Regions from separate parts of the Herbaspirillum sp. C7C8 genome, predicted to be linked through region 1. Evidence: predicted binding sites of a transcription regulator. Region 1 holds the regulator's gene; each other region holds the start of a gene.

Region 1 (6,883 bases):
CAAGTTTTTTGCTTTGCTAATTCGTTTATACTTCGGTTATGAGTGTAACCGATGACAAAACCACGCCTGCATCTTTTTCGGCCGGGGCTGCCCGTCGCGCCATCGACCTGGCACGCCAGACCCTGCAGATCGAAGCCGATGCCATCCTGGCACTGAAAGACCGCCTGCGCGACGACAGCGCCGAGCCATTGGCGCGGGCCGTGCAAGCCGTGCTGCAATGCGAAGGCCGCGCCGTCGTCTCGGGGATCGGCAAATCCGGCCACATCGGCCGCAAGATGGCCGCCACGCTGGCCTCTACCGGTACCCCCGCGCTCTTCATGCACCCGGCCGAGGCCGCGCATGGTGACCTGGGCATGGTGACGGCACGTGATGTCTTCATCGCCATTTCCAATTCCGGCGAAACGGCCGAGCTGCTGGCCATCGTTCCCATCATCAAGCGCATGGGCACGGTGATCATCGCCATGACCGGCAACGACGACTCCTCCCTGGCCAGGCTGGCCGCCGTGCACCTCAACGTCGGCGTGGCCAAGGAAGCCTGTACCCTCAACCTGGCCCCGACGGCCAGCACCACGGCTACCCTGGCCATGGGCGATGCGCTGGCGGTGTCGCTGCTGGACGCACGCGGTTTCGTCGAGGAGGATTTTGCCCGCTCCCACCCCGGTGGTGCGCTGGGCCGGCGCCTGCTGACCCACGTGCGCGACGTCATGCGCAGCGGCGAAGCGATTCCCGCCGTGCGTCCGGATGTGTCGCTCTCGGCCGCGCTGATGGAAATCACGCGCAAGGGCATGGCCATGACCGCCGTGGTCGATGAGCAATTCCGGCCCATCGGCGTGTTCACCGATGGCGACCTGCGCCGTCTGCTGGAGCGCGGTACGGACTTCACCAGGTTCCGTATCGCCGATGTCATGCACGCCCATCCGCAGACCGTCCAGCAGGACCAACTGGCGGTGGACGCGGTGCAGCTCATGGAACAGTTCCGCATCAACCAGCTGCTGGTCACCGATGCGGACGGCGTGCTCACGGGCGCGCTGCACATCCACGACCTGACTCGCGCCAAGGTGATCTGATGAACGCGCCAGCCTTCGCCAGCACCCTGCCCGCTGCAGCACTCGCCAAGGCGGCCGCGATCCGCCTGATGATCTTCGACGTCGACGGGGTACTGACCGATGCCGGTCTGTACTACGGCGACGAGGGGGAAGTCTTCAAGCGCTTCAACGCCCTCGACGGCCACGGCATCAAGATGATGCAGCAGTACGGTACTGCCGCCGCCATCATCACCGCGCGCCAGTCTCCCTACGTGTTGCGCCGCGCGCGCGACCTGGGCATTGCCCATGTGTTCCAGGGCATCCATGACAAGCGCCAGGCCTTCGAACAATTGCTGCAGCAAGTACAGCTCACCCCGCAGGAGTGCGGCTACCTGGGTGACGACATCATCGACCTGCCGGTGCTGACCCGCGTGGGTTTCAAGGCCTGCGTGGCCAACGGTCATCGTGAGGTGAAATCGCGCAGCGACTATGTCACGCAGGCCGCCGGCGGCCATGGCGCGGTGCGCGAGATCTGCGACCTGGTACTGGCCGCACAAGGCAACTACGAGGCGGCGCTGGCGCCGTACCTGACATGAGCGGGCGCAGCGGCGAACGCCAGGCCGAACGCATCCGCCTGGCGGTGATCCTGGTGATCCTGATCGCGGCGGCCCTGGGCAGCTTCTGGGTCATGCAGGTCATGCGCGCCTCCGGCGACCAGCAGCCGGCGCAGCGTCCGCGCGGCAAACCCGACTACTATCTGGAAAACTTCAGCTACGTGAAGATGGGTCCGACCGGCCTGCCGCGCTATGACGTTTCCGGCGTCAAGATGGTGCACTTCCCCAGCGATGACTCCTTCGAGATCACCAAGCCGGTGGTGCACAACCTGGACCAGAACCAGGCGCCCATGCAGCTCTATTCGGATACCGCACGGGTCACCGACGACCAGACCCAGATCCACATGTACGGCAATGCCAATGCAATCCGCGCGCCCTACAAGGGCCGCGAAGAAATGCACCTGGTCTCGCAATACCTGCTGCTGTTGCCCGATGATGAAATCGTCAAGACCGACAAGCCGGTCGCCATGACCATGGGGACCACGCGCCTCAATGGGGTGGGCATGGTGGCCAACAATGCGACGCAGGTGGTGCAGCTGCTCGGCAATGTACGCGGCTATTACGAGCCCGCACCGAAGAAACGCTAAGCCGGTTCAGTCCCGGACAAGAACGCCAAGAATCGAACAGACAGGAAACCAATGAAACGCTCACTCTTACTGCCGATGCTGATGCTGGCTGCCGTGTGCGGTGTGGCCAACGCCGAGAAGGCGGACTCCACCAAGCCCACCAACATCGAGGCAGACCAGATGGTCTATGACGACGTGCGCCAGGTGAAGACCTTCACCGGCAACGTCGTGATGACACGTGGCACCCTGATCATCAAGGCCGGCCGCGTGGTATTGACGACCGATCAGTACGGTTATGAAAATGCGGTGCTGTATGCCGCGCCTGGTGCGCTGGCAACCTTCCGCCAGAAGCGTGACGGCGGCCCCAATCTGTGGATCGAAGGCCAGGCCGAGCGCATCGAGTATTCGGAGCAGACGGAAGTGTCCAAGCTGTTCCAGCGCGCCCACATCCAGCGCATGGACGGCGACCGCATCACCGATGAAGTCAACGGCGAATTCATTTCCTATGACAGCCGCGCCGAATTCTATTCGGTCAACAACACTGCCAGCGGCCAGAGCAAGCCGGGCGCGGGCCGCATCACGGCCGTGATCCAGCCCAAGAACCCGCCGCCGGCCACGGACGCCCAGCCCGCAGCACCGGCCCAGCCGGCAGCGCGTCGTCAGAACGGAAAGGACCAGTAAGGATGGTAGCCAGTTCGCTGGTCGTTCGCGGCCTGAAGAAAAGTTACGGCGCGCGCCAGGTGGTGCGCGATGTCTCGATGGAAGTGCGCAGCGGCGAAGTGGTCGGCCTGCTCGGCCCCAATGGTGCCGGCAAGACCACCTCGTTCTACATGATCGTGGGGCTGGTACCCTCCGATGGCGGCGAGATCGACCTGGATGGCGCGCCCATTTCGCGCATGCCCATTCACAAGCGCGCCACCATGGGCCTATCCTACCTGCCGCAGGAAGCCTCGGTGTTTCGCAAGCTGACGGTGGAAGACAACATCCGCGCCGTGCTGGAGCTGCGCCAGGAAGACGGCAAGCCGCTCTCGCGCGATGAAATCGAGGGCCGCCTCAACAACCTGCTGCACGAACTGCAGATCGAAAAGCTGCGCGAAAGCCAGGCCCTGTCACTGTCGGGCGGTGAGCGCCGACGCGTCGAGATCGCTCGCGCGCTGGCCACCGATCCGCGCTTCGTGCTGCTCGATGAACCGTTTGCCGGTATCGACCCGATTGCGGTGATCGAGATCCAGCGTATCGTGCGCTTCCTCAAGGAGCGTGGCATCGGCGTGCTCATCACCGACCACAACGTGCGCGAGACGCTGGGCATCTGCGATCGCGCCTACATCATCAACCAGGGCACGGTGCTGGCCAGCGGCAATCCGGAAGAGATCATTGCCAACGAGTCGGTACGCCGCGTCTATCTGGGCGAGCACTTCCGCATGTAAGCAGCACAGTCGCCCTACGTATCGAGCATCACCGACACCCAGGCATCACGCAACGACAGGCACAGCAACCCGCGGGCCACGCCGCTTTCAGAAAGACAGATGAAACAGTCGCTCCAGTTACGTACCTCGCAGCACCTCGCATTGACGCCGCAACTGCAGCAGTCGATCAGGCTGCTGCAACTGTCGACGCTGGAACTGCACCAGGAACTGGAACAGATCCTCTCCGACAATCCCCTGCTGGAGCGTCTCGATGACGCTCTCGACAATTCGGTGCGTCTGCTGGCCGACGGTGCCGTCTCCAGTTCGCCTTCCAGTGGCGTGGCCGACACCCCTCATGAAAACAGCGGCGAAGCGACGCCCGCTGCCAGCGATGGCGATTCCAGCTTCGAGTACCAGGACAACAATCCGGACACCGGTGTCACCGGTGATGCCGACTGGAGCTTCGATGACGTCGCCCGCAGCGGCAAGTCACCCGATGACGACGATGCCCGCCCGCAGCTGGAAGCCCATGAACTGACCCTGCGCGAACACCTGCTGGAACAGATCCGCGTGACTGCGCGCACCCTGCGCGATCGTGCGCTGCTGGAACTGCTCACCGATGCGCTCGACGAGAGCGGCTATCTGGAAGAACCGCTGGAAGACATCCTCGCGCGCCTGCCTGAAGAGCTGGGTATCGACATGGAAGAGCTGTCGATTTCGCTCAAGCTGCTGCAGAGCCTGGACCCGGCCGGCGTGGGCGCGCGCAGTGCCGGCGAATGCCTGGCCTTGCAGATCCGCCGCCTGCCCAAGATCCCCTTTGTCACGCGCAAGCTGGCGCTGAGGATCGTTGAGGATTACCTGCCGCTGTTCGCCCAGCGCGACTTCAACAAGATCAAGAAGGCTCTCGATTGTGATGACGAAGACCTGCGTGAAGCCCAGGCCGTGATCCGCCAGTGCCGTCCGCATCCGGGTGCCGAATTCGCGCGTGACGCCTCGGACTACGTGGTGCCGGACGTGATTGTCAAGCAGACAAAGAACGGCTGGCAGGTCATGCTCAACCATGAGGTCATGCCCAAGCTGCGCGTCAATGCGATGTACGCCAGTGCCTTGAAGCAGGCCAAGGGCGAAGGTTCGCTGTCCTCGCAGTTGCAGGAAGCCAAGTGGCTCATCAAGAACATGCGGCAACGTTTCGATACAATTTTGCGCGTCGCGCAGGCTATTGTGGAACGTCAAAGAAACTTCTTTTCCCATGGTGCAGTGGCCATGCGCCCCCTTGTGCTGCGTGAAATTGCTGATACACTGGGTCTACACGAGAGCACCATCTCTCGCGTGACGACTCAGAAATACATGCTCACTCCGCATGGTATGTTTGAGTTGAAATACTTCTTCGGTAGCCACGTCGCGACTGAAACCGGAGGCGAAGCTTCCTCCACCGCGATACGGGCGCTGATCAAACAGTTGATAGGAGCCGAAAACCCGCAGACCCCATTATCCGATAGCAAGATTGCGGATATGCTGGCAGAACAAGGCATGGTGGTCGCGCGACGCACAGTCGCCAAATACCGCGAAGTGTTGAAGATTCCGCCAGTCAATCTCCGCAAGTCCCTCTGAGTTTTTCCTCAGTTTTTCTGCAGTACCGTTGCTGTGTTCAGGCAAGCATCCCGACTGATGCCCACGCCATCCGACACGAAGACCGTGCCCGTGGTACAGCTGCAGCAGGATCGATTGCACGAACCTCCAGTGACTTCACGATAGGAGTCTTGTATGAATCTGACCATCAGTGGACACCACCTCGAACTGACCCCCGCCATCCGGGAATACGTGCAAAGCAAGCTCTCGCGTATCAAGCGCCATTTCGACAACGTGATCGACGTCAGCGTGATCCTGAGCGTAGATAAACTCACAGAAAAGGAAAAGCGCCAAAAAGCGGAAATCAACGTCCACATCAAGGGGAAGGATCTACATGCGGAAAGCATCGCACACGACCTCTACGCTGCCATTGACACCCTGATCGACAAGCTCGATCGCCAGGTCATCAAGCACAAGGACAAGTTGCAGGAGCATCACTCCATTGCCAAGCGCCTGCCGGACGACACGCCCGAGGATGCGGTAGCCGGAGCGGCATAAGCCAGGACACCAACGGCAAGCCACCTCGCAGCCTGCAGGGCTGCTGAGAAAGCCAGCCGGATTTCACGAGGAAGGGGCGCGCAAGCGCCCTTTTTCATTGGGGCCACAGCATCGGCGATGCCTGTGAAAAACATATAAATCATTACGCCGGGCAACTTCCCGGCAAAACCGCAGTGAACATTGTTCATCGCTCTGCTTGAATGTCTTGCGCAGCACCCTCATCTGCTGCCCAGAAGAAACTGCATACGATATAAATCATTTCCCTGATGCAATTTCCCGCCGGCTCAGACGGACGAATGGCGTGCTGCCGATTTCAACGCGCCTGCCGGCTTTTCCCTATAATGTCGGGCAATCCCATTTTTAAAGGCACAGCCATGAGCGACGTCCAATCCTGGATCAAAGAAACCGTGACCCAAAACCCTGTGGTGCTGTTCATGAAGGGCACCGCGCAGTTCCCGCAATGCGGCTTTTCCGGCAAGGCCATCCAGCTGCTCAAGGCCAGCGGCGCCGAGAACATCGTCACCGTCAACGTGCTGGAAAGCCCCGACGTGCGCCAGGGCATCAAGGAATACTCGAACTGGCCGACCATTCCCCAGCTGTACGTGAAGGGCGAATTCGTCGGTGGCTCCGACATCATGAGCGAGATGTACGCCTCGGGCGAGCTGCAGACCCTGATCAAGGGCTGAGTCTGCCCTGCCCCGTAGAGCGCGCATGAGTGCTTCTTCCAGTCAGCCCCGCCAGCGCCTGATCGTTGCGATCACCGGGGCCACCGGGGCCATCTATGGTGTCCGGCTGCTGGAACACCTGCGCAAGCATGGTCAGGTGGAGACGCATCTGATGGTCTCCGAAGCCGGCGTGCTCAATCTGCACCAGGAACTGGACATGCGGCGCAAGGATGTGGAAGCGCTGGCCGATGTGGTGCACAACGTGCGCGATGTCGGCGCGTGCATCGCCAGTGGCTCGTTCGCCTCTGCCGGCATGGTGGTGGCGCCCTGTTCGATGAAGACCCTGGCCGCCGTGGCGCATGGCCTCTCCGACAATCTCATCACCCGTGCAGCCGATGTGGTGCTCAAGGAACGCCGCCGACTGGTGCTGATGGTGCGCGAGACCCCGTTCAATCTGGCCCATCTGCGCAACATGACCTC
Region 2 (6,883 bases), on a different contig from region 1:
GATGCCTTTGCCGGGAACGGGCATGAGGGTAGGTTGAGCGGCATGGCACTGAATGCAGCGTGCCTGGATGACTTGTTGAACCTGAGCGAACGATCCGACGGGTTCATTGCTGGCTGCGACGGTCGCCGATGTATTGTCGGCTGAAGGAGTTGCGGCAGCCGCTGGCTTGGCCTGCATGGCCGGACTCATCCACAGGATCACTGCCAGCAGCAAGCCCACGGCGATTCCCGGGTACCACCAGTTGTAGACGCCCTTGTGCCGCAACACGAAGAACTGCCGGATCAAGGCACCGGCGGCCATGATGCACAACAAGACCACCCAGTTATGCGGCGCGCTGTAGGTCATGCTGTAGTGATTGGACAGCATGGCAAACAGCACTGGCAAAGTGAAGTAGGTATTGTGGACGCTGCGCTGCTTGCCCCGCTTGCCGTGAATTGGATCAGGCGCCTGCCCGGCCCGCATGGAAGCCACCATCTTGCGCTGCCCCGGAATGATCCACACCAGCACGTTCGCGCTCATGATGGTCGCCAGCGAAGCCCCGCTGATGAGGAAGGCAGCGCGCCCCGAGAACAGATGACAAGCCGCCCACACCGACACGATTACCTGCAAGCCCACCAACAGATTGACCAGACGATCCGCCCCCGGCCGATCCCCGATGGTGCTACAGATCGCGTCATAGATCAGCCAGTTGAAGACCAGGAAGGCAATCGCCGTTCCACCCGCCATCGACGCCGACATGTCGAACACATTGCGATCCACCAGGAACACGTTCGCATTGAAGAGATACAGCAGCGAGAACAAGGCAAAGCCCGACAGCCACGTGCTGTAAGACTCCCAATAAAACCAGTGTAGATGCTCCGGCAACACCTTGGGTGCAAGCAGATACTTCTGCGGATTGTAGAAACCTCCCCCATGCACCGCCCACAACTCGCCCCCCACCCCCTTCTCCTTCAACTCCGGATCGGTCGGTGCCACCAGACTGTTGTCCAGCCAGACGAAGTAGAACGAAGACCCGATCCAGGCAATCGCCGTGATCACATGCAGCCAGCGCAGCAGCAGATTGAGCCAGTCAAGTAGGTATGCTTCCATGATGCTCCGCTCTCAAATCCCTATCGATGACGAAGGCCGCAACACGCGCACCTCCACCCTGTTCAAAACCCAGCAATTAGATATCAGCCCGGCCGATACCATATGCCTGCAAACATATAGACAGCATATGTCTGCACCCATATCAACATGAGCACGCCCGGCCCCACCTGCTGCAATACAGTGTAGCCAATCGCCACCCGACTCACATGTCACTGCCTGCACTGCACCGGACGCCCAACAAAAATGCCGGATCCGAAGACCCGGCATCGCCATGATGCTGCAAGCAGCCGGATCGACCGGACGCTTAGAAGTGGTACTCCGCGCGCACCATCGGGGTCTTGGCCAGCGAACCGGCGACAGTGTTCGGATTGCCGAACTTGTTGCGCCAGTACTGGTACTCCAGACCCACGCGCAGCTTGTTCTTGCCCAAGCCCATGGAGGTACCCAGGTCATACATGACCTGACCATCGAAGTTCACTTCGGGCGAGGTTGGACCACCGAACTCGTTCTTGCCCTTGGCCGCAATATAGTTCATGTAGCCTTCGAAGGCCCAGCCCGAACCACCCAGCGGGATACCCCAGGCCAGGTTCAGCATCGGGTGAGTAGCGTACTCGTAGCGACTCGTCACACCGATGGGCTTGTTGCTTTCGAACAGCGCCAGCACGCTCACGTTCAGGAAACCAGGCACATCCATCATCAGGGTCGGACCGACCACCCACATGCGCTTCTTGGAGGCGTAGCTGTTGTCGTTCTTGGTGTTCCAGTCAAAGCCCAGGGTCAGACCGACACCACGTGCCGGGCCGAAGGAAAGGTCCTTGCCGCTGATCTTGCCGATATCCAGCGTATTGCGATAGACGACGTAGAATTCCGTGGCATTGTCATCCTTGTTGTCCGACAGCAGCATGTCGATGTTGAGGAAATTGGTACCGTACTTGTAACCATCGGAGTGCTGGAGGTTGACGATGTTCTTGCTGATGTCCTTCGAATTGAAGGGCTCGGCAAACTTCGTGCCGTAACGGTAGCCGATCGAGGTGTCCGACCAGTCCAAGGCATGAGCCGACATGCTGATTGCGGACGAAGCAACCACCGCCGCCATCATCCAGTACTTCCCCTTGATACCCTTCTTCATAAGTTTCTCCCTGTATTGCTTGTCTAAAAAAAATGGCTGTTGATCCGGTGCCCGGTTCGCATCCTGCGGCGCACTGCACTCTCCCCGCCACAGCATCGAGATCCGGACACCTCGTGTGCTTGCCTTCGTCAAATCAGGTCTGGCCCATTGCTGACAGCGCTGCCGACACCCGCACCGACGGCAGCGTTTACGCAAAGCCCGTGCCAGCCCCCAGACCGGCCCCTCCGGCCGACACGCGGCCATGCCCAACGCGAGTGAACTGCCGCCCCGATGGTCAAGGTCGCGCGCGCGCCGGGGCGCAATCCTAGCCGAGTCCGGCCACTTTCCCAAGCCCTCTCACCACTTTCCCCAGCTTGGCTACTCGCATTGTCGACAATCACAACAAGCCGATGCGATACGACAAAAGCCGCCAGGAGGCGCACACCATCGGCCTTCCAGCCCTGCAAGTCCATTTTTTTTAGTGCATCTTTTTCTACTTAGGTGCAGACAAGCACCAAATTGTTGCAAATGAATTTTTTGATTGTCGACAAAAATAACGGGCGCTGTCGATCATCCGGACCGGCTCTTGCCGACGTCCTTGCGCCTGCAACGGCAGGGCAAGGAGCGCGGACGCGAACTGTCCCCAGGCTTGGCACATTAAATGCTATTGAAGCTGCAGGATCCGACATTCAAACGACCAGGGAAGGAAGTCCACCGTGCAATCCAGCAAGCTCTTCAAACTCGGCATCAGCCTCTTCAGCCTCATGCTGGCCGCCAGCTCCTCGCTGGCCCAGGCGCAGGACACCAAGATCAAGTTCCAGCTGGACTGGCGCTTCGAAGGGCCGGCCGCCCTGTTCCTGGTGGCCAAGTCCAAGGGTTACTTCGCGCAGGAAAAACTGGATGTCACCATCGACGCCGGCAACGGTTCGGGCAACGCCGTCAATCGCGTGGCCTCCGGCACCTATGACATGGGCTTTGCCGACATGGCCGCTCTGATGGAATTCACGGCCAACAACCCCGATGCCCCTGGCAAGCCGGTGGCGGTCATGATGGTCTACAACGACACGCCGGCGGCCGTGTTCTCGCTCAAGAAATCCGGCATCAAGAAACCGGCCGATCTGGCCGGCAAGAAACTGGGCGCACCGGTGTTCGATGCCGGTCGCCGTGCCTATCCCATCTTTGCCAAGGCCAATGGCCTGGACGCCGCCAAGGCACAGTGGACCAGCATGGACCCGCCGCTGCGCGAGACCATGCTGGCGCGCGGCGACGTGGATGCCATCACCGGCTTCTACTTCACCTCGCTGCTGAACCTCAATGCGCGCGGCATCAAGGATGAAGACATCAACGTGATGATGTATCCGGACTACGGCGTGCGCCTGTATGGCAATGCCATCATCGCCTCCGACACCATGATCAGGAACAAGCCGGAAGCCATCAAGGGCTTCCTGCGCGCCTTCGCCAAGGCCAGCCGCGACGTGATGGCCAACCCGGAAGCGGCCATCAAGGTCTTGAAGGAACGCGACGGCCTGATTGACGAGAAACTGGAACTGCGCCGCCTGAAGCTGGCCATCGCCAGCGCCATCGCCACGCCGCACGCAAAATCGGAAGGCTATGGCCAGGTCTACGGCCCGCGCCTGACCCTCATGGCCTCCCAGGTTTCGGACGCCTATGGCACCAAGACCCGCGTCAACGCCGACAAGATCTGGAATGGCAGTTTCCTGCCGTCCAGGACTGAGCTGGACGTGTTCCCCAAGTAAATCATTTATATCGTTTACTCAACCCATCTTCACCCGACTGCATTCATGAGCGAACCCTTCGTCGATTTCCGCCACGTCTACCTGGCCTATGATGGCGCCGCCGACTTTGCGGTGGAAGACATCGACCTGCAGACCCGCGCCGGTGAATTCATCGCCATCGTCGGGCCCTCCGGCTGCGGCAAGTCGACCTTCATGAAACTGGCCACGGGCTTGAAACAACCCAATCGCGGCAGCGTGGTGATCAATGGCCAGACGGTCAGCGGGCCGCTCAAGTTCGTCGGCATGGCCTTTCAGGCGCCCACCCTGTTGCCGTGGCGCACGACACTGGAGAACGTGCTGCTGCCGCTGGAAATCGTCGAGCCCTACCGGCACGACTTCAAGCAGAAGAAGGCCGAATACATCGAGCGTGCAAAGAAGTTGCTCAAGACCGTGGGGCTGGACGGTTATGCCGACAAGTTTCCCTGGCAACTCTCGGGTGGCATGCAGCAGCGTGCCTCGATCTGCCGCGCGCTGATCCATGAACCCAAGATGCTGTTGCTGGACGAGCCCTTCGGCGCGCTCGATGCCTTCACCCGCGAAGAACTGTGGTGCGTGCTGCGCGACCTGTGGGCCGAGCGCCGCTTCAACGTCATCCTGGTCACGCACGACCTGCGCGAAGCGGCCTTCCTGGCCGACACCATCTACGTGATGAGCAAGCGGCCAGGCCGTATCGTGGTTCGACGCGACAATCCGCTGCCGCGCCCCTGCCCGCTGGAAACCACCTATACCGACGGCTTCAACGCGCTGGTACATGAGCTGCGCGAGCACATCGGCCACGTGCGCAATACCTGACCACCCACGGCCCGGCCAAGGAAACTCATGAAAACTCCGTTCAACGGCAAACTCAATCGCGCCGCCACCACGCTGGCGCCCTGGTTCCTGCTCGTCGCCATCCTGGGCGTGTGGCAGTTCATCTGCAGCGTGTGGCAGGTCTCCGACTTCATCTTCCCCAGTCCGGCCTCCATCCTGCAGGCCATGGTGGATTACGCCGGCCCGATTACCGAGCACGCGCTTTCTACCTTTTGGGTCACCATGGTGGGCTTCGCCATCGCCGTGGTGGTCGGTGTGACGCTGGGCCTGGTGATCGGATCTTCACCCATGCTGTATGCCGCCGCCTATCCGCTCATGACGGCCTTCAATGCCTTGCCCAAGGCGGCTTTCGTGCCGGTGCTGGTGGTCTGGTTCGGCATCGGTGCGGGACCGGCGATCCTGACAGCCTTCCTGATTTCCTTCTTCCCGATCATGGTCAACATCGCCACCGGCCTGGCCACGCTGGAACCGGAGCTGGAAGACGTGTTGCGGGTACTGGGTGCGCGCCGCATGGACATCCTGCTCAAGGTCGGCCTGCCGCGCTCCATGCCCTACTTCTTTGCCTCGCTGAAGGTGGCCATCACGCTGGCCTTCGTGGGCTCGACCGTCTCTGAAATGAATGCCTCCAACCAGGGCATCGGCTACCTGCTGGTCTCGGCCGGCTCCTCGATGAAGATGCCGCTGGCCTTTGCCGGGCTGGTGGTGATCGGTGCCATGGCCATGGCCATGTACGAGCTCTTTGCCATCATCGAGAAACGCACCACCGGTTGGGCGCATCGCGGAAAATGAGGTAAATCCGGCTTTGCGCTGCTGTCGCGGCGGAAATCCCGGCAAAAGCGGTATGCGGCGCAGCGCAATTTGTCTATGATGTCGCGCGTGCGAGCCGCCGGGGGCGCTCGCGGTGGCCGCAGGCACGCGGACCGCTGCAGTACGACATGACGACAACCATCACCACAGGGAAATCACGTGAGCGCAGTTCCACTCCGTCTTGAAATCAACCAGGTACGCAAGGCCTATCCGGGCGTGCTGGCCAATGACGATGTCAGCCTGGCGGTGGCGCCCGGCGAGATCCACGCCGTGCTGGGGGAGAACGGTGCGGGCAAGTCCACCCTGATGAAGATCATCTTCGGCGCGGTCAAGCCCGATGCCGGCGAAATCCGCTGGAACGGCGAGGCGGTACAGATCGCCAATCCGCAGGTGGCGCGCAAGCTGGGCATTGCGATGGTGTTCCAGCATTTCTCGCTGTTCGACACCCTCACCGTGACCGAGAACATCGCCCTCGGTCTGGACGCCAGGACCGATCTGAAGGAACTGGCCGAACGCATCACCCGCACCGGCGAAAAATACGGCCTGGAGCTGGAACCGCAGCGCCACGTCCATACCTTGTCGGTCGGCGAGCGCCAGCGCGTGGAGATCGTGCGCGCCCTGCTGACCGAACCGCAACTGCTGATCCTGGATGAGCCGACCTCGGTGTTGACGCCGCAGGCGGTGGAGAAACTCTTCGTGACCCTGCGTCGCCTGGCCGATGAGGGTTGCAGCATTCTCTACATCAGCCACAAGCTCGACGAGATCCGCGCACTGTGTCACAGCGCCACCGTCATGCGCGGTGGCCGCGTGACCGGCAACTGTGATCCGCGCAATGAAAGCAGCGCCAGCCTCTCGCGCATGATGATCGGTGACGAACTGGTGCGCCTGCAGCGCGAGCGCAATCCCGATTCGCTGCGCAACGAGCGCAAGCTGCACGTGAACCGTCTCTCGCTGCCCAAGGCGCATCTGTTTGCCACCGAACTCAAGGACATCGAATGCGAAGTGCGCGCCGGTGAGATCGTCGGCATCGCCGGGGTCTCGGGCAACGGCCAGCAGGAACTGCTGGCGGCGCTGTCCGGGGAAGACCAGCGCGCCGCCCCCAACATGATCCTGCTGGCTGGCAAGGCGGTGGGCAATCTCTCGCCCAATCCGCGCCGCGCGGCGGGTCTGGGCCTGGTGCCGGAAGAACGCCTGGGACGCGGCGCCGTGCCGACTCTGTCGCTGACGGCCAACATGCTGCTATCGCATCAGAAGGCCCCTTACGTGAAGCGCG
Region 3 (6,883 bases), on a different contig from region 1:
AAATGACGAAAAAGCGACAACCCGGCAGACAACTTGGCGATATGACAAGTATGCGCTTTTCTTCATGTTGTGAAGCGTACGAACGCGTACAAATGCCTACAAATGAAAACAGGCGCCCGAAGGCGCCTGATAAAGAGGCCGTTTCCAGCCCCGAAGGAATACTGCAGACTCAGTACGACAGATGCTTAGTGGTAAGCCGATTCGCCGTGGCTGGAGATATCCAGGCCTTCGCGTTCTTCTTCCTCGGTCACACGCAGGCCGATGACGACGTCGACGATCTTGTAGGCGATGAAGGAGACCACACCCGACAGGATCACGGTGGTCAGCACGCCCTGGAACTGGATCCAGACCTGGCCGCCGATGGAGTAATCCGGTGCCACGGCGTTGGCCACGTAGTCATAGATGCCGGTGCCGCCCAGGCTGGGGGCTGCGAACACGCCGGTCAGGATGGCACCCAGGATGCCGCCCACACCGTGCACGCCGAAGACATCCAGCGCATCGTCCGAACCCAGGATCTTCTTCAGACCGCTCACGCCCCACAGGCACAGCAGACCAGCGATCAGGCCCATGACCACGGCGCCGATGACGCCCACGAAGCCAGCGGCCGGGGTGATCGCCACCAGGCCAGCGACGGCACCGGAAGCGGCACCCAGCATGGAAGGCTTGCCCTTGCCGATCCATTCGCCGAAGCTCCAGGACAGAACAGCGGCAGCAGTAGCCAGGATGGTGTTGACGAAGGCCAGGGCAGCAGTGCCGTTGGCTTCCAGACCGGAACCGGCGTTGAAGCCGAACCAGCCGAACCACAGCAACGAGGCACCGACCATGGTCAGGGTCAGGCTATGGGGCTTGAAGGCTTCCTTGCCGAAACCGATACGCTTGCCGATCACGTAGGAACCGACCAGGCCGGCAATGGCGGCGTTGATGTGCACCACGGTGCCACCAGCGTAATCCAGCGCGCCCTTCTGGAACAGCCAGCCCGAGATGGCGGTCGCCTTTTCAGCGGCAGCAGCGTCGGTGAAGGCGTCCGGACCCGGCCAGAACCAGACCATGTGGGCCATCGGCAGGTAGGAGAAGGTGAACCACAGGATCGAGAACAGGATCACCGCCGAGAACTTCACGCGTTCGGCGAAGGAACCGATGATCAGCGCCACGGTGATGGCGGCAAACGCTCCCTGGAAGGCCACGAAGACCAGTTCCGGAATGACCACGCCCTTGCTGAAGGTGCCGGTGTTGGAGTCACCCGTCAAGCCGTGCAGGAACAGTCGGTCGAATCCGCCGAAGAAGGCATTGCCCTCGGTGAACGCGATGCTGTAGCCGTAGACGAACCACAGGATGTAGATCAGCGAGAAGATCATGAAGCACTGCATCAGCACCGACAGCATGTTCTTGCTGCGGACCAGGCCGCCGTAGAACAGACCCAGGCCAGGCAGGGTCATGAGGATGACGAAGGCGGTACAGACCAGCATCCAGGCGGTATCGCCCTTGTTGGGCACCGGTGCCGGCGCGGCAGCAGCAGCGGCCGGTGCGGCGGGAGCCGCCGCCGGGGCAGCGGCGTCAGCCTTGGGCGCAGCCGGAGCGGCAGCGGCCGGGGCAGCGGCGGTGGCCGCTGCGGCTTCAGGCTTGGGCGCGTCCTGCGCCTGGGCCGGAGCGGTAAAGCCTACCGCCAACAACAGCGCGCCAATGGCGAGCGCGCCGGAAAACATTTTCTTCATGCTCATTAGAATTCCCCTTTTTTACAGAGCGTCTTTACCGGTCTCGCCGGTGCGGATACGGATCACATCCAGCAGGTCCTGGACGAAGATCTTGCCGTCGCCGATCTTGCCGGTACGGGCAGCAGTCTCGATGGCTTCCAGGGCGCGTTCGACGATGGCGTCGTCGACGGCCGCCTCGATCTTGGTCTTGGGCAGGAAATCGACCACATACTCGGCACCGCGATACAGCTCGGTATGGCCTTTCTGACGACCGAAGCCCTTGACTTCAGTCACGGTGATGCCTTGCACACCGATCGCGGAGAGGGCTTCACGCACCTCGTCCAGCTTGAACGGTTTGATGATCGCTGTGATCAGTTTCATACGAACCTCTTGTTAGAAAGTTTTGCTGATGGAGAAGACGAAGCCGTTCTTGCCGACGTTCTTGGTGCCATCCGATGCCGGGGTGGTCGTCACGCCGTCCTTCAGGTCGGTACCGACATAGGCCAGGCCCAGGGTGATGCCGGCAGCGTCGTCGAAGGTCTTGGACAGGCCGACCTTCCAGTCGGTGTAGCTGAACTGGCCAGGGTTGCCACGCACGTTCTGGTGACCGAGGTGCAGACCGAGCATGACGCCATAGTAGGTCTCGATGTTGGCACCCAGGTCGAAGTACTGGCTGTACTTGCTGTTGACGGCGCCGAACAGGTTGGTCAGCGATTGCGAATACTTGAAGTAGGCCGGACCGTAACCGACCTGACCGTACAGTTCGAAGGTATTGGCGTTCTTGGCGCCGCTGTTGGCCAGGGTGTTGCCCGGGTAGTAGTAGTACAGGCCGCCGACGTCATAGGTGAAACCGCCGCCGATGTCACCGCGCTTGCCGCCGTAGATGTCCCACTCGACGTTACCCTTGGTATCGGTACCGGTGAGGGTGCCGGCGTCCTTGATCCACTTGATGTTGCTCAGCCAGGTGCCGGCGTACAGACCGGTCGGGTTGTGCGTGTAGTCAGCACCAACCTGCAGCGCCGGGTCGAAACGGGTCTGGGTCAGGCCGCGGTAGCGGTAGTCGCTCACCACGGCGGCGTTGAAGCTCAATTCATTATCCGGCTTGGCGTCTTCGGCGCGGGCCACGGTAGAAACGAAGGATGCGGCGATGGCTGTTGCAAGAATCAGTTTCTTCATGACTTTCCCTCTGGTTTATGTTTGAACAATAAAGTCGTTTTTTGTCTTTGCCCAAACCCTTTAGCAGGAGCCGTGCCATGTCCGTTCGGCAAGGCAGACTTGTCTTTTTGCGTGAAACCAGAGATTTGCAACGATTTTTTTCGAGAACAGCTTCAAAATAGTGCATCAAGGCTGTCAATGCACGTCATTGGTGCGATATTGCTTGTTTTTTGTCAAACCTGCATCGGACGCGGCAATCACATTTTGGTGCGTGGGTGGCGGGCGAGGCCAGGATCACCAAGTCGGCGCATTTCCCGAAGGAAAATTCAACCTCGTGACGGCACCTGTGCACAAAAATGCAGTCTGTACAGGACATCGCGGTTTGAGGATGAGCGGGAAACCGCTAAACTTGCAGTACAGCTATCAGCCAAGGAGATCCGACATGGACAAGCCCCCATTTTTTGAAGACCTGCAATCCAAGATCAACAAGGCGATCGAGAACTCTCCGGCCAAGGACATCGAGAAGAACGTCAAGGCCATGCTGAGTCAGGGTTTTGCCAAGCTGGACCTGGTCACGCGCGAGGAATTCGACGTCCAGGCCCAGGTACTGGCCAAGACCCGTGCCCGCCTGGAGGCGCTGGAAGCGCGTGTTGCCGAGCTTGAGGCTCAGCAAAAACAGACTCCATGATCCTGGCCCGGACACTTTTCTCTTTTTCTCCCCCTTCCCTTCTTCCTGCTGACAAGCTGCCGGGCGCATTGCGATGAGCCTGGCAGTCTTGCGCAGCCGCGCCCTGGCCGGCATGAGCGCCCCGCCTGTGACGGTCGAGGTGCACCTGGCCAATGGCTTGCCGGCCTTTACCATCGTCGGGCTCCCCGAAGCCGAGGTCAAGGAAGCCCGTGATCGCGTTCGGGCAGCGCTGCAAAACGCCCGGTTTGAATTCCCTGCCCGCCGCATCACCGTCAACCTCGCTCCGGCCGACCTGCCCAAGGAATCCGGACGCTTCGATCTGCCCATTGCGCTGGGCATCCTGGCCGCCTCCGAGCAGATTCCTGCGGACCGGCTGGACGATCATGAATATGCGGGAGAGCTGTCGCTGTCTGGCCAGTTGCTGCCCATTCGCGGCGCGCTGGCCATGACCTGCGCCATCCAGCGGGAGCACCAGGACCACGGCCAGCCACGCAGCTTCATCCTGCCGGCGGCCAATGCCGACGAAGCGGCACTGCTGCCCGAGGCGCACATCCTTCCCGCCAGGTCCTTGCTGGAGGTCTGCAGCCACTTCAGTACGCGCGACCCTGCGGCCCGGCTGCAGCGGCACCCGCCACGGTCGGCAGTGGACGTGCCGACCTATCCGGATTTCAGCGACATCAAAGGGCAGTTACAGGCGCGACGCGCGATGGAAGTGGCCGCGGCCGGCCAGCACAGCATCCTGCTGGTCGGGCCACCCGGTGCCGGCAAGTCGATGCTGGCCACGCGCTTTCCCGGCATCCTGCCGCCGATGACGCTGGAAGAGGCCTTGGAGTCAGCGGCGGTGCAATCCTTGAGCGGCAGTGTCGACATGGATCGCTGGCGCCAACGCCCCTATCGCGCACCACATCACACGGCCTCCGCCGTGGCGCTGGTCGGCGGCGGCAGTGCGCCCCGGCCTGGAGAAATCTCGCTGGCGCATCATGGGGTCCTGTTCCTCGACGAGATCGCCGAGTACCCACGCAGCGTGCTTGACGTGCTGCGCCAGCCGATGGAATCGGGGCATATCGTGATATCGCGTGCGGCGCGGCAGGCACGGTTCCCGGCGCGCTTCCAGCTTATTGCGGCGATGAACCCCTGTCCGTGCGGACTGCATGGTGATCCGCAAGGCCGCTGCCGCTGTACGCCCGAGGTGGTCAAGCGCTACCAGGCGCGCCTGTCCGGTCCGCTGCTGGACCGCATCGACATGCAGATCCATGTGAGCGCCCTGAGCCCCGCCGAACTGGCCAGCCAGCAACCGGGCGAATCCAGCGCCGCCATCGCGAAGCGCGTCGCACACGCCTTTGAACGTCAATGGCAGCGCCAGGGCAAACCCAACAGCCAGCTCGGTGGCAGCCAGATCGACCGGTACTGCCAGCACGACGATGCCGCCGCCCAACTGCTGCAGGCCGCCATGCTGCGGCTGAACTGGTCGGCGCGGGCCTATCACCGGGTGCTGAAACTGGCCCGCACCATCGCCGACCTGGCCGATGCCCAACACATCCTGCAGACGCACGTGGCCGAGGCGGTCCAGTATCGGCGCATGCTGGGCGGGTATTAGGGCCTCTTCAGCGCGCCGGCAGGATGCGCCGCGCAAAGGCGATCAGTACCAGCGCCAGCGCGACCAGTCCAAGCCACTGTGCGGTCGACTCAAACGCCCCCGACACCACGGCCAGCGGTGCATCCTTGCCGGTAAAGCCGATGATGGCCGCCAAGAGCACGCCGACCAGACTCTCCCCGACGATCAGGCCGGATGCCACCAGAATGCCACGCTGACGCGGCTGGTCCGCATAGGCCTGCGGATCGGCACCAGCGGCCAGCGCACGACGCCGCAATGCGCGCTCGATCAGCCAGCCCAGCAAGGCCCCCAGGAACAGGGCGCTACTGACCATCGGCGGCAGATAGATGCCGATGCCCACCGCCAGCACCGGAAGGCGCGCCACACCGCCACGACGAGCCAGCAGCCAGTCGATGACGATGAGCACGATGCCCAGCGCCACCCCCACGCCCAGCATGGTCCAGTTCAGCTCACGGGTGAAGATGCCGGTCGCGATGGCCGTCATCAGCGTGGCTTGTGGCGCCGCCAGGGCCTGCGCCGCATCCATGCCGGCGCGCGGCAGGGCACCGGTGAAGCCGTAGGCGTTGTAGAGCAGATTGAGCACCGGAGGAATGATCAGCGCACCCACCACGCAACCGACCAGCAGCGCCACCTGCTGGCGCCAGGGCGTGGCGCCGACCAGCTGGCCGGTCTTCAGGTCTTGCAGGTTGTCATTGGCAATGGCGGCCACCGCGATGATGGCGGCGGTCACGAACAGCGCCACCGCGATGGCCAGCTTGCTGCCGTCGGGGGTGGCCAGCAGCGGATCGACCGCACCCGAGACCAGCAGCAGCACCGACACCAGAATCACCGCCACGATGCCGATACCGGAAATCGGGCTGGAGGAGGAACCGATGAGCCCGGCCATGTAGCCGCAGGCCGCCGCCACCAGGAAGCCGAACACGAAGGCAAACACCACCGCATAGACGATCAGCCCGATGAACAGCGCCGGCGACACCGGCGCCTCCGACAGGAAGGAGGCAAACACCACCGCCAGCAGCGCAATCATGGCCAGGCTGATGGCGATGATCCAGCGCGGCGACATGTCCTGATCGGTGCGCTCGGTGCTGCCCTGCTGGCGCCGCGCGAGCGTCGACAGCGAGGCCTTGACGCCTTCGAGCATGGGTTTGAAGAGCGTGGCCAGGGTCCAGACCGCCGCCACGCCGATCATGCCGGCACCGATGAAGCGCACCTGGCTTTTCCACAGCCCATTGGCGAAGTCCGACATGGCCACGTCAGCCGCATGCGGGGTCACCGCCGTGAGATAAGGCACGGCCACGCCCCAGGCAATCACCAGCCCGATCAGGATGGCGATGCCGGAGACGATGCCGATCATGTAGCCCGCGCCCACCAGCGCCAGCGAAAATCCCATGGTCAGGCGCACCACCGAGGCCCCGGCGGTGAACCAGAGGCTGATGCTTTCGGCAAACAGCTTCAGTCCGCTGGCAATCACGCTGAAGGCTGCTGCCAGGGTGCCGCCGAAGAGAATATCGCGCAGGCCGCGCCGGGTTTGCTCGCCACCGTCGGCGTCGGCACTGCCCACGCGCAGGATTTCAGCGGCCGCCACCCCTTCCGGATAGGGCAGCGCGCTTTGCACCACCATCACCCGGCGCAGCGGAATGGAAAACATCACGCCCAGCATGCCGCCGGCGGCGCAGATGCCCAGCGTCTGCAGGAAGGGGAAGCCCTGCCAGTGGCCCATCATCACCAGGCCCG

The links. The regulator sigma-54, encoded in region 1, starts transcription at its own class of promoters, with help from an activator protein. The targets are predictions, from matches to a motif close to TGGCANGNAANCTGCTTT.
Region 2: a site for sigma-54 is predicted at 2,407-2,424, ahead of HWE01_RS05260 (outer envelope protein). Genes of this name have one in related genera too.
Region 3: a site for sigma-54 is predicted at 2,928-2,945, ahead of HWE01_RS16655 (TorF family putative porin). Genes of this name have one in related genera too.

The regions. Positions count from the first base shown of each region.
Region 1 covers NZ_JABXGG010000011.1:105,548-112,430, reverse strand. The annotation lists gene HWE01_RS14420 (KpsF/GutQ family sugar-phosphate isomerase) at 39-1,067, shown strand; gene HWE01_RS14415 (KdsC family phosphatase) at 1,067-1,621, shown strand; gene lptC (LPS export ABC transporter periplasmic protein LptC) at 1,618-2,226, shown strand; gene lptA (lipopolysaccharide transport periplasmic protein LptA) at 2,278-2,886, shown strand; gene lptB (LPS export ABC transporter ATP-binding protein) at 2,889-3,632, shown strand; gene HWE01_RS14395 (RNA polymerase factor sigma-54) at 3,732-5,222, shown strand; gene hpf (ribosome hibernation-promoting factor, HPF/YfiA family) at 5,376-5,738, shown strand; gene grxD (Grx4 family monothiol glutaredoxin) at 6,113-6,424, shown strand; gene HWE01_RS14380 (UbiX family flavin prenyltransferase) at 6,450-6,883, shown strand, end outside.
Region 2 covers NZ_JABXGG010000003.1:149,492-156,374, forward strand. The annotation lists gene HWE01_RS05255 (urate hydroxylase PuuD) at 1-1,089, opposite strand, end outside; gene HWE01_RS05260 (outer envelope protein) at 1,394-2,218, opposite strand; gene HWE01_RS05265 (ABC transporter substrate-binding protein) at 2,914-3,954, shown strand; gene HWE01_RS05270 (ABC transporter ATP-binding protein) at 4,000-4,785, shown strand; gene HWE01_RS05275 (ABC transporter permease) at 4,813-5,592, shown strand; gene HWE01_RS05280 (ABC transporter ATP-binding protein) at 5,770-6,883, shown strand, end outside.
Region 3 covers NZ_JABXGG010000014.1:86,255-93,137, forward strand. The annotation lists gene HWE01_RS16645 (ammonium transporter) at 186-1,718, opposite strand; gene HWE01_RS16650 (P-II family nitrogen regulator) at 1,734-2,072, opposite strand; gene HWE01_RS16655 (TorF family putative porin) at 2,085-2,867, opposite strand; gene HWE01_RS16660 (accessory factor UbiK family protein) at 3,289-3,534, shown strand; gene HWE01_RS16665 (YifB family Mg chelatase-like AAA ATPase) at 3,608-5,131, shown strand; gene HWE01_RS16670 (OPT family oligopeptide transporter) at 5,139-6,883, opposite strand, start outside.